Regions from separate parts of the Ensifer sp. Root127 genome, predicted to be linked through region 3. Evidence: riboswitches for the same ligand, from Rfam matches in the RefSeq annotation. Region 3 holds a riboswitch; each other region holds the start of a gene.
The links. Region 3 has a riboswitch for cobalamin ahead of bluB (5,6-dimethylbenzimidazole synthase). Riboswitches for the same ligand answer to the same signal wherever they lie in the genome.
Positions count from the first base shown of each region.

Region 1 (3,271 bases), 230 kb from region 3:
AAATCAGTTCCTGTCGAGCAAGTGAAAAGGAAAAGCGTGCGCCGCTCGAAACGGCATTGTTGTGGGCAGTGGCGGTGACGCCGAAGGCGGCGGAAAGCGCTTGTGGGTTGAGCACGTCTTCGGGCGGGCCGAAGGCCGTCATGCGTCCCTCCGTCAGGATCGCCACATCGGTCGCGAACTCGGCTGCCAGGTTGATGTCGTGCAGCGTGGTGACGATCGTCAGCTGCAGCGTCTGCAACAACTCGAGAATTTCGAGCTGGTGGCGGATATCGAGATGGTTTGTCGGCTCGTCGAGAATGATGATGCGCGGCTGCTGGGCAAGCGCCCGGGCGATCAGCACCCGCTGCTTCTCGCCGCCCGAAAGCGTCGCGAATTGCCGCCCGGCAAGGTGGGTGAGATCGAGATGCTCGAGCGCGTGCGCAACCGTCTCGCGGTCCCTCGCGGTCCAGCCGCTCATGCCCTCACGCCGGGGGATGCGGCCCATCATCACCACGTCGCGCACGCTGAAGGGAAAGTCGCTCGGCATTTCCTGCAGCACGACGGCAATGATCTTTGCCGCCTCGCGCGCCGTCATCGCCCAGATGTCGACGCCATCGACCTCGATTGCGCCCGCTATCGGCTGGGCCGAGCGATAGAGGCAGCGCAGCAGCGAGGTCTTGCCGGCACCGTTCGGCCCGAGAATGGCAAGCCGGCTGCCGGGCGCAATGGCAAAGTCGATCTCGCGGACCAGCCGCAGGTCCGGGCGCGGTCCCCAATCCAGGGCGTGGACCCGAAGCCCGGCCCCTGTCGCGGTGCAGCTCATCGGCTCGTCCCTCCCCGCGCCATCATTGGAAATGCCAGCCGATGTCTTCGGAGACCAGCATCGCTGCCGGGATGCGCGCCAGCGTCTTGCCGTTGAGCCCGCGCGGCCTCTCGGCCGCCCGCGTCATGCCATCGCCCCTTCCGGCATAGGTGGTCGCGAACGAGACGAGATCATCGATATCCTCCTCGGGCGAGATATCGCCAAAGAGGTAGGTCGCCTTGCCGGTTGCCTGGAAAGCGATGGTGCAAGGCCTGGTACACGCGGCCATGCAGACCGTCCCAGTAATGGAGAAATCCCGGTCGAGCGGCTCGCCGAGCGCGGCAATACTGCGGTTCAGCCGCTGGATCAGATCCGCTCCCGGACGGCATGGGCCGCCGGTGAAACGGCAATCGGTGCAGACCGTTATCGTGTGCTGTCGGGAAACCGGATTGGCCATGTCTCTTCTCCTCCGGATTGGTCCGGAGAGAATGTGGCAACGCGGCATGATGACGGATGACCGTCGCGCAAAAACCAGTTCTTTTCCATCGGAACACCCCGTCCGTTGTGGTTGATCGGTTCGATGGCAGGTCTCCTGGCTCGCGGGTCGCGGCGCATCCACGTCTTCCCGGCTGATCGCCAGTGACATGGTGTGAATGCGCTTTCCGCTCACAGTTGCGGGGGCAGCCACGGTTTCGGCCCCATTTGGGTCGTCCGCTCCGTGTTCCCTTTTCAGCCGCTTCCGCATTGTCGCGGTTGCAGCACCATCAAAGCCTTCGTCGCACACTTCGGCGGAGGTGACAACCGCCGCGACAGCACGGCCTTGGCCTATCAACATGTCGCATTTTTTCATGCGCATTTGTTATGTGATAACATAACATTATTCAACACAAAAATATGTTGACCAACTCGCCCGCACCGACCAACGGGCGTATCCTTCGATGGCGCCTGTGTGGAAAAGGAGATCTGCCATGGCCGCCTATCTGATTGCGGATGTCGAGGTCACCGATGCCGCGGCCTTTGAAGAATACATACGGGAAGTGCCGGCAACGGAGGCGCGCTATGGTGGCCGATATTTGGGCGCTACCCGGGTGCTCGAGGGAGACTGGGAGCCGCACCGGCTCGTCATTGTCGAGTTCCCGGACATGCACTCCTTGCTCGAGTGGTACAACTCGCCGGCGTATCAACGCCTCAAGGCGATCCGAGAGCGCTGCGCCAAGACGCGGATCATGACGCTGGAAGGCGTTGCCACCTAAGCAGTCGGGCCGTCATTGTTCCAGCAGCTTCCGACGTTTACCGCAAAGGTGCGGCATTGGCATATCAACATGCGGCATATTTTCATATTCATCTGTTATGTAATATCATAATACAACACAAGCTAACGAATGATGCCTGCGACGCACATTGGCAGAGCACTTCTCACGCCATCAGGACGATCGATCGCGACTGTCAACCGGACCTATTAATCTGGCATCAGCGTTTGCCGGCGACGGTCATAAGACATTGCTCGACCAACGGACCGGCAACTCTGTGCTGGAAGCGATTTCAAGAGGCGTTGTCAGGCGATACTTCATCTGCCTGGGGTGCCTCATTCCGGTGCGGCGATACGAATGGGACGTGTCCCGACTGGAGCGCCGGTCGCCCGGTCGATGGTGACGGGATCGATCTCCGTTCCGGTCTCGGCGTCGAAGAACCGGGTTACCTCGCCCCCGCCGCGATGCTTGCGTCCCCACGCGCCGATGGCAAACAGAACCGGCAGGAAGTCTTGGCCAGCTTCGGTCAGGACATATTCGTCTCGTGGCGGACGATCGGAATAGCGGCGTTTCTCCAGCAGCCCCTCCTCCGTCAGCGCTGAAAGCCGCCCCGTCAGCATCGTCGGCGCGATACCAAGACTTTTGCGGAAATCATCGAAGCGGGTCAGGCCCGCATGGGCATCTCGCATGATCAGCATGCTCCAGGCATCCCCCACAAGCGCAAGGCTCCTGGCGATCAGGCATGGCTGGCTCGACAGATTTTTCATGTTAGTATCTTTTTGATAGTGACTAACTACTAATTTAATAGTAACTGAATGTTCAGCGATATTCCATGATAAAATGAAAGCACAAGCCGATGAGCAAGACAGAACGCGGCATTGCCCTGGTCACGGGCGCTTCCTCAGGCATTGGGTTGGTGACAGCACGAGCGCTGCGGCACGATGGCTACCGTGTCTTCGGTACCAGCCGAAAGCCGATGCCCGATACCCCGGACGGGATCACGATGCTGATCTGCGATGTAACCGATGACGCATCGGTGCAGACAACCGTCGACGAGGTTCTAAGTCGCGCAGGACGGATTGATCTTCTTGTCAACAATGCCGGGATCGGACTGCTCGGCGGCGCTGAGGAATCCACGACGAAACAGGCGAAAGCCGTCTTCGACGTAAACGTGTTCGGCATCATACGCATGACAAATGCGGTGCTGCCCACGATGAGACCGCAGCATCGAGGACGGATC
Region 1 covers NZ_LMDX01000012.1:129,889-133,159, reverse strand. The annotation lists gene ASD03_RS15225 (ABC transporter ATP-binding protein) at 1-802, opposite strand, end outside; gene ASD03_RS15220 (DUF1636 domain-containing protein) at 825-1,238, opposite strand; cobalamin riboswitch at 1,346-1,562, opposite strand; gene ASD03_RS15215 (DUF1330 domain-containing protein) at 1,750-2,034, shown strand; gene ASD03_RS15210 (helix-turn-helix domain-containing protein) at 2,367-2,798, opposite strand; gene ASD03_RS15205 (oxidoreductase) at 2,888-3,271, shown strand, end outside.
Region 1: it holds a riboswitch for cobalamin, as region 3 does, so the genes downstream of both, ASD03_RS15220 (DUF1636 domain-containing protein) here and bluB (5,6-dimethylbenzimidazole synthase) in region 3, are expected to answer to the same signal.

Region 2 (3,271 bases), on a different contig from region 3:
GACGAACTGCCCAGGCAGATAGCGGAACCAGGCCGGCTTTTCCGCCCGGAAGGTAAAGGTCATCACATCGGCGGTCTCGATCACGGCCGATGTGCATTCGAGCATGTTCTGCCTGTCGATCCAGACATGAAGCTCGTCGAAATGATGGAACGAGGATGCCATCTGCATGTCAGGCGACCCGGGAAAGCGGAGCAGCCTCGCCCTGCAGGCGCTGTTCCATGAACTTGCAATACCACTCGACGAACTGCATCACGCCGCCTTCGTGTTCGGGCGAATAGGGGCCTGACTGGTAGGCCGGCGAGCGAATACCAAAGGCGTTCTCCTCGACGATCTGGCGGTCCTGATCGTTGGTCTCGGTCCAGACATGCGTCAGTTGCTCGAGATTGTAGTCGACGCCTTCAACCGCGTCCTTGTTGACCAGCCACTTGGTCGTCACCTGCGTCAGCTCCGGGCCGAGCGGCAGGACGCGGAAGGTGATGGCGTGGTCGGCCAGCACATGGTTCCAGGTCGAGGGATAATGGAAGAGCAGGAGCGTGCCGATATGCTTCTGGCTAACGTCTGCCGACAGTTGCCGCCGCACGGCGCGGGCGCCGGACATGGTGTAGCTCTCGGCGTCGTCGATCAACGGCATGCGCGCCGAGCGGAACTGGCCGGTCTCGGACATCCGGAACTCGCTCGGCAGTCCGGCTGCTTCGCATTTCGCCCAATGCGCGGCAATGACGGGATCATCCTTGGCGCCCTGCACACCGGTCGCCGTCGGCGCTTCGGGATAGGTGCGGCAAAGTTCGGGGTGGTTGGCGGCACAATGGTAGCACTCCCGGTTGTTTTCCCAGACGAGTTTCCAGTTGCCCTTTTCGATGATCGTGCTTTCGAAGGCGACCTTGGTTTCACCCAGGCGGTGCGGCGCAAGATAGGGCGCGACCATGTCGCGGAACGGGCCGAAATCCATCGGCTGCTCGGACAGGTTGATGAAGATGTAACCGCCGACGGTCTCGCAGTGGATCGGCTTCAGGCCGTGGGCCGCCTTGTCGAAATCCTCGCCCATCTGGCGGGCAAAGAGCAGCGCGCCGTCGAGCTCATAGGTCCATTGGTGATAGGGACAGACGAGCTTGGCCGAAGAGCCCTTGTGCTGCGCGCAGACGCGAGAACCGCGATGACGGCAGGAATTGTGCAGGGCGCGGATCGTGCCCTGTCGGTCGCGAACGATAATGACAGGATAATCGCCGACCTGGACGGTGAAATAGTTACCGGCACGCGGGATCTCGCAGTCGTGGCCGATGAACAACCAGTCCTTGTACCAGATGCTTTCGAGATCCTGCCTGTAGTAGTCGGGGTCGATGTAGAAGGCCCGGTCGAGGCTGTAGCCGTCGCGTCGACCCTTCAGCTTGCGGAGCATATCGCCCTTGATGTCCATGTCCTGTCCTCGTTCGCCTTGTTTCGGAGAGGCAGGACTGGAACCCGCACGGGCGCATTGCCTGTGCGATGACGGCTCCGATCCGGCTGCCCGCCGCAACCCGTTACGGTCTGTTCGCGTCAAGGCTGGTTTCCGGGCTCAGGAGCCGTCCGCAAGGACCAGCCCGGCGCCTTCCCGGACGGAACCGTCCAGTGGCTTTGTGCCGTGGCTTTCGCTCCACCACCGTTGCGGGGGCAGCGCCGGGTTTTGACCGGCTTCCCAATTCTCCGCCTTCCCTAAAAGACAGCACCTTGAGTAGGCATATCTAATCGCGGAAGCCATCGTCGTAGCTGCCGATTAACGACATCCGATTCCAGAAAGACGACACAGCACATCAAGCGCACCAAACGCCCTGTGATTGATCATTTTTCATTGTAAACAATAGGATAGCTCAAGGATTGAGCAATTGTCGCTTTTTCCGGCAAGGCTTGCGAGAAAGCGCGGATCCTTCGCCATTTTGCGACATGTCTTCCCGTGACGCGGGGCAAGGCCCACCGACGCGAGTGAAATCTTCCATTAACCATAATGCATTAGCGTCGCCTGACGGAGAAACCGGCCGAACCGGCAAACAGCGCATTGAAGTTCATGGCAAAGCTCAAATACTACGACGCCGCAGCCGAGAAGCTGCCAACGATCGCTCCGAAGACAGCGGTCCACACCGAGTTCCTGCGCACCGGCCGCATAGAAAGGCGTCAATGGTCGCAGCGCGAGCGGCGTTATCTGAGCTATGACGAGGTTGCCGAGCGCACCGCCCACAAGCTGACGACCGCCGGCGAAACGACGCACAAGCGGATGAACGGCTTCCATACCTCGATCCAGTTTCCCAAGATGATCTTCCACCGCACGCTCACCGGTCGGCCGCATCTCGGCTATTGCCATGTCACGGCGGCGAGAACACATCTCGCCCCGTCCAAGGACGTCACCTGGTCGTTCTATTTCGCCAACTTCTTCTGTGACCTCGGCGACGAGAAACACTTCTTCGAACGCATCCAGACCGGCTATTCCCGAATGTACTTCGCCGTTGCCATCGAGCCCGATGCGCCAGAGGGGCAGATGACCATCAATCGCAGCGTTCGCGACAACGGGCTGCTCTTTCGTACCGACGACCCGAAAGTCGCGCTCAAGAACGTGCTGATGCTCGGCGCGCGCGACGAGGCATTGAAGCGCATCATTCGCAGCCTCTGAAGCGCAGACCCGGTTGCCTGAAGAAAATCGTTCTGTTTTCACCGTGGCTCCTTTAAGGAAGCCTCGGAAAGGGAAACGGAAGCGACATGGCCGAAATCATCGATACACGGACCGAGCCGGAACGGGCGATCGAGCGTGCCTGTGCGGTGCTTGCCGAAGGCGAGCCCGTCGCGATTCCGACCGAGACGGTCTACGGCCTGGCAGCGGACGCCACCAATCCCGATGCGATCAGCCGTATTTATGAGATGAAGGGGCGTCCACGCTTCAACCCACTGATATCGCATGTGTCAGACATGGCGATGGCTGAAGCCCATGTGACATTCGATTCGTTGTCGCGGCGCCTGGCCGAAGCGTTCTGGCCCGGCCCGCTGACGTTGATCCTGCCCCAGCGCACAACAAGCACCGTGCACGCGCTTGCCTCGGCCGGCCTCGACACGCTCGGCATCCGCATGCCTGATGGCTTTTCACGTCGGGTGATTGCCCGCTTCGGCCGCCCGCTCGCCGCACCGAGCGCCAATACGTCGGGCAAGATCAGTCCCACAAGCGCTGCCCATGTGGAAGCCGATCTCGGGCCGCGCCTCAAGCTCATTCTCGACGCCGGCTCTGCGGAGATCGGGCTTGAATCGACGATCA
Region 2 covers NZ_LMDX01000001.1:575,196-578,466, forward strand. The annotation lists gene ASD03_RS02760 (hybrid-cluster NAD(P)-dependent oxidoreductase) at 1-168, opposite strand, end outside; gene ASD03_RS02765 (aromatic ring-hydroxylating dioxygenase subunit alpha) at 170-1,414, opposite strand; cobalamin riboswitch at 1,520-1,722, opposite strand; gene ASD03_RS02770 (DUF6656 family protein) at 2,039-2,638, shown strand; gene ASD03_RS02775 (L-threonylcarbamoyladenylate synthase) at 2,725-3,271, shown strand, end outside.
Region 2: it holds a riboswitch for cobalamin, as region 3 does, so the genes downstream of both, ASD03_RS02765 (aromatic ring-hydroxylating dioxygenase subunit alpha) here and bluB (5,6-dimethylbenzimidazole synthase) in region 3, are expected to answer to the same signal.

Region 3 (3,271 bases):
ACCCGGCGCTGACCGCACTCGTGGCATCCGGCACGCTTTCGGCCGATGAGGCGGCCAATGCGATTGCGTCCTGTGCCGAGGGCTATTCCTTCCCGACCAATCTCGATCGCGATCCGCCGCTGGGCGGTCTCGCGCCGAAGACCCAGGCGCAACTGATGCATGAGGCGCTGGCAGGCAGGTGGAGCGATGCGGATTTCAGAAGCGCGCTTGGCGAGCAGGCACAGCGCAAGCTGAGCTGAACGGCAGAATCGATCTTTCCGGTCCCCGGCGTTCTGCGGCGGGGGCCGGTCGCCCTGTTTTCATCTCACTTTCAATTCTGGGAGGACTTTCATGACCGAGCAATATGGCCGTCTCGACGGCAAGATCGCCATCGTCACCGGCGGGACGCAGGGGCTGGGCGCAACGATCGCCAACCTGTTTGCGGAACGTGGGGCTAAAGGTGTCGTCATCTGTGGACGCAACGTTGCCAAGGGCGAAGCGAAGGCCGAGCAGATCCGCAAGGCAACCGGCGCGCAGGTACTTTATGTCGAGGCAGACCTCGAAAAGGTCGAGGACGCGCGCAAGGTCGTCAGCGCCTGCGACGCCACATTCGGGCGCGTCGATGCGCTGGTCAATGCGGCGGCGATCACCGATCGCGGCACCATCCTGGACACCAGCCCCGAACTGTTCGACCGGATGTTCGCTGTCAATGTGCGCGCACCGTTCTTCCTGATGCAGGAAGCGGTAAAGCTGATGCGGCGGGAGGGCACGCAGGGCACCATCGTCAATATTGGCTCGATGTCGGCGATGGCCGGTCAGCCGTTTATCGCCGCCTATTGCTCGTCGAAGGGGGCGCTGGAGACGCTGACCAAGAACACCTCCTATGCGCTGCTGCGCAACCGCATTCGCGTCAATGGCCTCAATATCGGCTGGATGGCGTCCGAAGGGGAAGACCGCATCCAGCGCGAATTTCATGGGGCGGCAGACGACTGGCTCGAAAAGGCGGCCGCCAGCCAACCCTTCGGTCGGCTTGTCGACCCCAAGGAAGTCGCGCGTGCCTGCGCCTATCTCTCGTCGGATGAGTCCGGCCTGATGACGGGGTCGGTCATCTGCTTCGACCAGTCGGTGTGGGGCGGCTATGACGGCTCGCCGCATCCGGTCGCGCCGCTCTGACATCTGACGCTGTCGCGAGGCCCTGTGGAGTGACCGGCAAGCGACGCCGGACTTGCTTGTCATTCCCTGTGGGCTGTGCCCTTATGACGCCGTCAGGTGCCCGCAACGCGGGAGAATCGGGAATCCGGTGTTATTCCGGAACGTGCCCAACGCTGTGACGGGGACGACTGCCTCTAGGGATTTTGAGCTTGCTCAAGATCTTGCCACTGGATCTTCATGTGATCTGGGAAGGTGAGGCGGCCGGTTGATCCGAAGTCAGAAGACCGGCCTGGCAAGATAGACCGATATCCGCGCGGACGGCGGAAGGTTGTGCATTGTTGGGGATCGAACGATGCTGACTGACGCTAATGGCGGCCTTGCGGCTGCAGAGGCCTTTTCATCCGACGAGCGCGAAGCCGTCTATCGAGCCATCGAAACGCGCCGGGACGTGCGGGATCAGTTCCTGGCCGAACCCTTGCCTGACGATGTGGTGATGCGCCTGCTCAATGCTGCGCACCGGGCGCCATCGGTGGGTTTCATGCAACCGTGGAATTTCGTCGTGGTCCGGCAGGCCGAAACCCGCGAGCGGGTATGGCAGGCCTTTTCCCGCGCCAACGACGAAGCGGCATTGATGTTCGATGGCGACCGCCAAGCGAAATACCGCTCCCTGAAGCTGGAGGGGATCCGCAAGGCACCCTTGAGCATCTGCGTCACCTGCGACCGCACGCGCGGTGGAGCGGTCGTTCTCGGGCGCACCCATAACCCGCAGATGGATCTCTATTCCACCGTCTGTGCCGTGCAGAACCTCTGGCTTGCGGCGCGCGCCGAAGGCGTTGGTGTCGGCTGGGTCAGTATCTTTCATGAAAATGAGATCAAGGCGATCCTCGGCATTCCCGATCATGTCGTGATCGTCGCCTGGCTTTGCCTCGGATATGTCGATCGCCTTTACCAGGAGCCGGAACTTGCGGTTAAGGGCTGGCGCCAGCGGCTGCCGCTGGAGGAGCTGGTGTTCGAGGAAGGCTGGGGAACCTGCCGAAAGGCAGACGCTGCGATCAGTTGCTCTGAACCGGCTGGTAGCCCGGACCCTTCGGATGGCGAAGGTCGATCGACGTTTCCTCCTGGGGAAGGAACGTCGGCCCGATGACCCGCACCTTGCTCTTGGCGGGATCGTAGGGGCGCTCCTCCGCAGCCGCCTTGGCGGTAGGGGCGGCCGCTTCCTTCTTGCCCTCGATGACGATGATCGACGATTCGCTGTTGCCAGTGTTGCCACTGGAAGCCTTGGGCGTCGTCGCGATCTTTGGAATCTGGCAACCGCAAATGCCCGGCTTGCCGACGCCGCGCGTCCGATAGGCAAAGGCGTTTGGCAGTTCTTTATAGGGGCGTCCCGTCGAGGCGGAGACCATCTGGTCGCTCTCCTCGGTCGCCAGGTCGTGGAAAAATAGTTCTGTTTCGGCACCCGGGCAGCGGGCGCGGCAGGCCTGCTCGTCGCGGGCGAAGTCCACAGGGCTTGCCTCGGACGAGATCGGGAAGAAGGCGCCATCGCAAGTGCGCACGCACATGGTGCGAAGCGTGCCGGAATAGACGCCGCTTTCCGGCGGGTAGGTGCCCATTTCGCCGTCCCGCAGCATTGGTCCGTAGCTTTCGTCCGGCGGCAGATCGCGCAGGATGTTGCGGTACGTTTCCGGCTCGTCCGGGTCGGCGGTCGCAAATTCCTCGCTGCCACCATAGCAACCGTTGATCTCGAGGGCGGCGAGGATGCGCCGGCGCGTATCGTCTCCATCGCCTGACATCAGCTGCTGGCGCTCCGATTTGAGGATGCGCAGATTGTCTTCCATCTCGGCGATCAGACTGTTGATGTCTGTGCAGATATCCGGGTCGCCGCCGTTGAAGACGACGACGCTGCCTGTGCCGCAGCCGGCGCGTCGGCGATCGTTGCGCGCCCGGCGCAATTCGATGTTCTGTCGGGAAATCGCGCTCGCATAATCGCGGGTATCGGCCGTAGTTTCGATGGCGGCGGGCAGTTCGGCGAGCCGAGTGTTCAGGCGGTCGCACACGCTGGAGGCCAGCGCCTGATCGGCAAGAACCAGAAGCAGCGGCAAGGTCGCCGCGGCTAGGGTTTTCATGTTCCGGAACACGGGCG
Region 3 covers NZ_LMDX01000012.1:364,062-367,332, forward strand. The annotation lists gene ASD03_RS16345 (phytanoyl-CoA dioxygenase family protein) at 1-239, shown strand, start outside; gene ASD03_RS16350 (SDR family oxidoreductase) at 331-1,152, shown strand; cobalamin riboswitch at 1,230-1,439, shown strand; gene bluB (5,6-dimethylbenzimidazole synthase) at 1,484-2,275, shown strand; gene ASD03_RS16360 (DUF2865 domain-containing protein) at 2,184-3,254, opposite strand.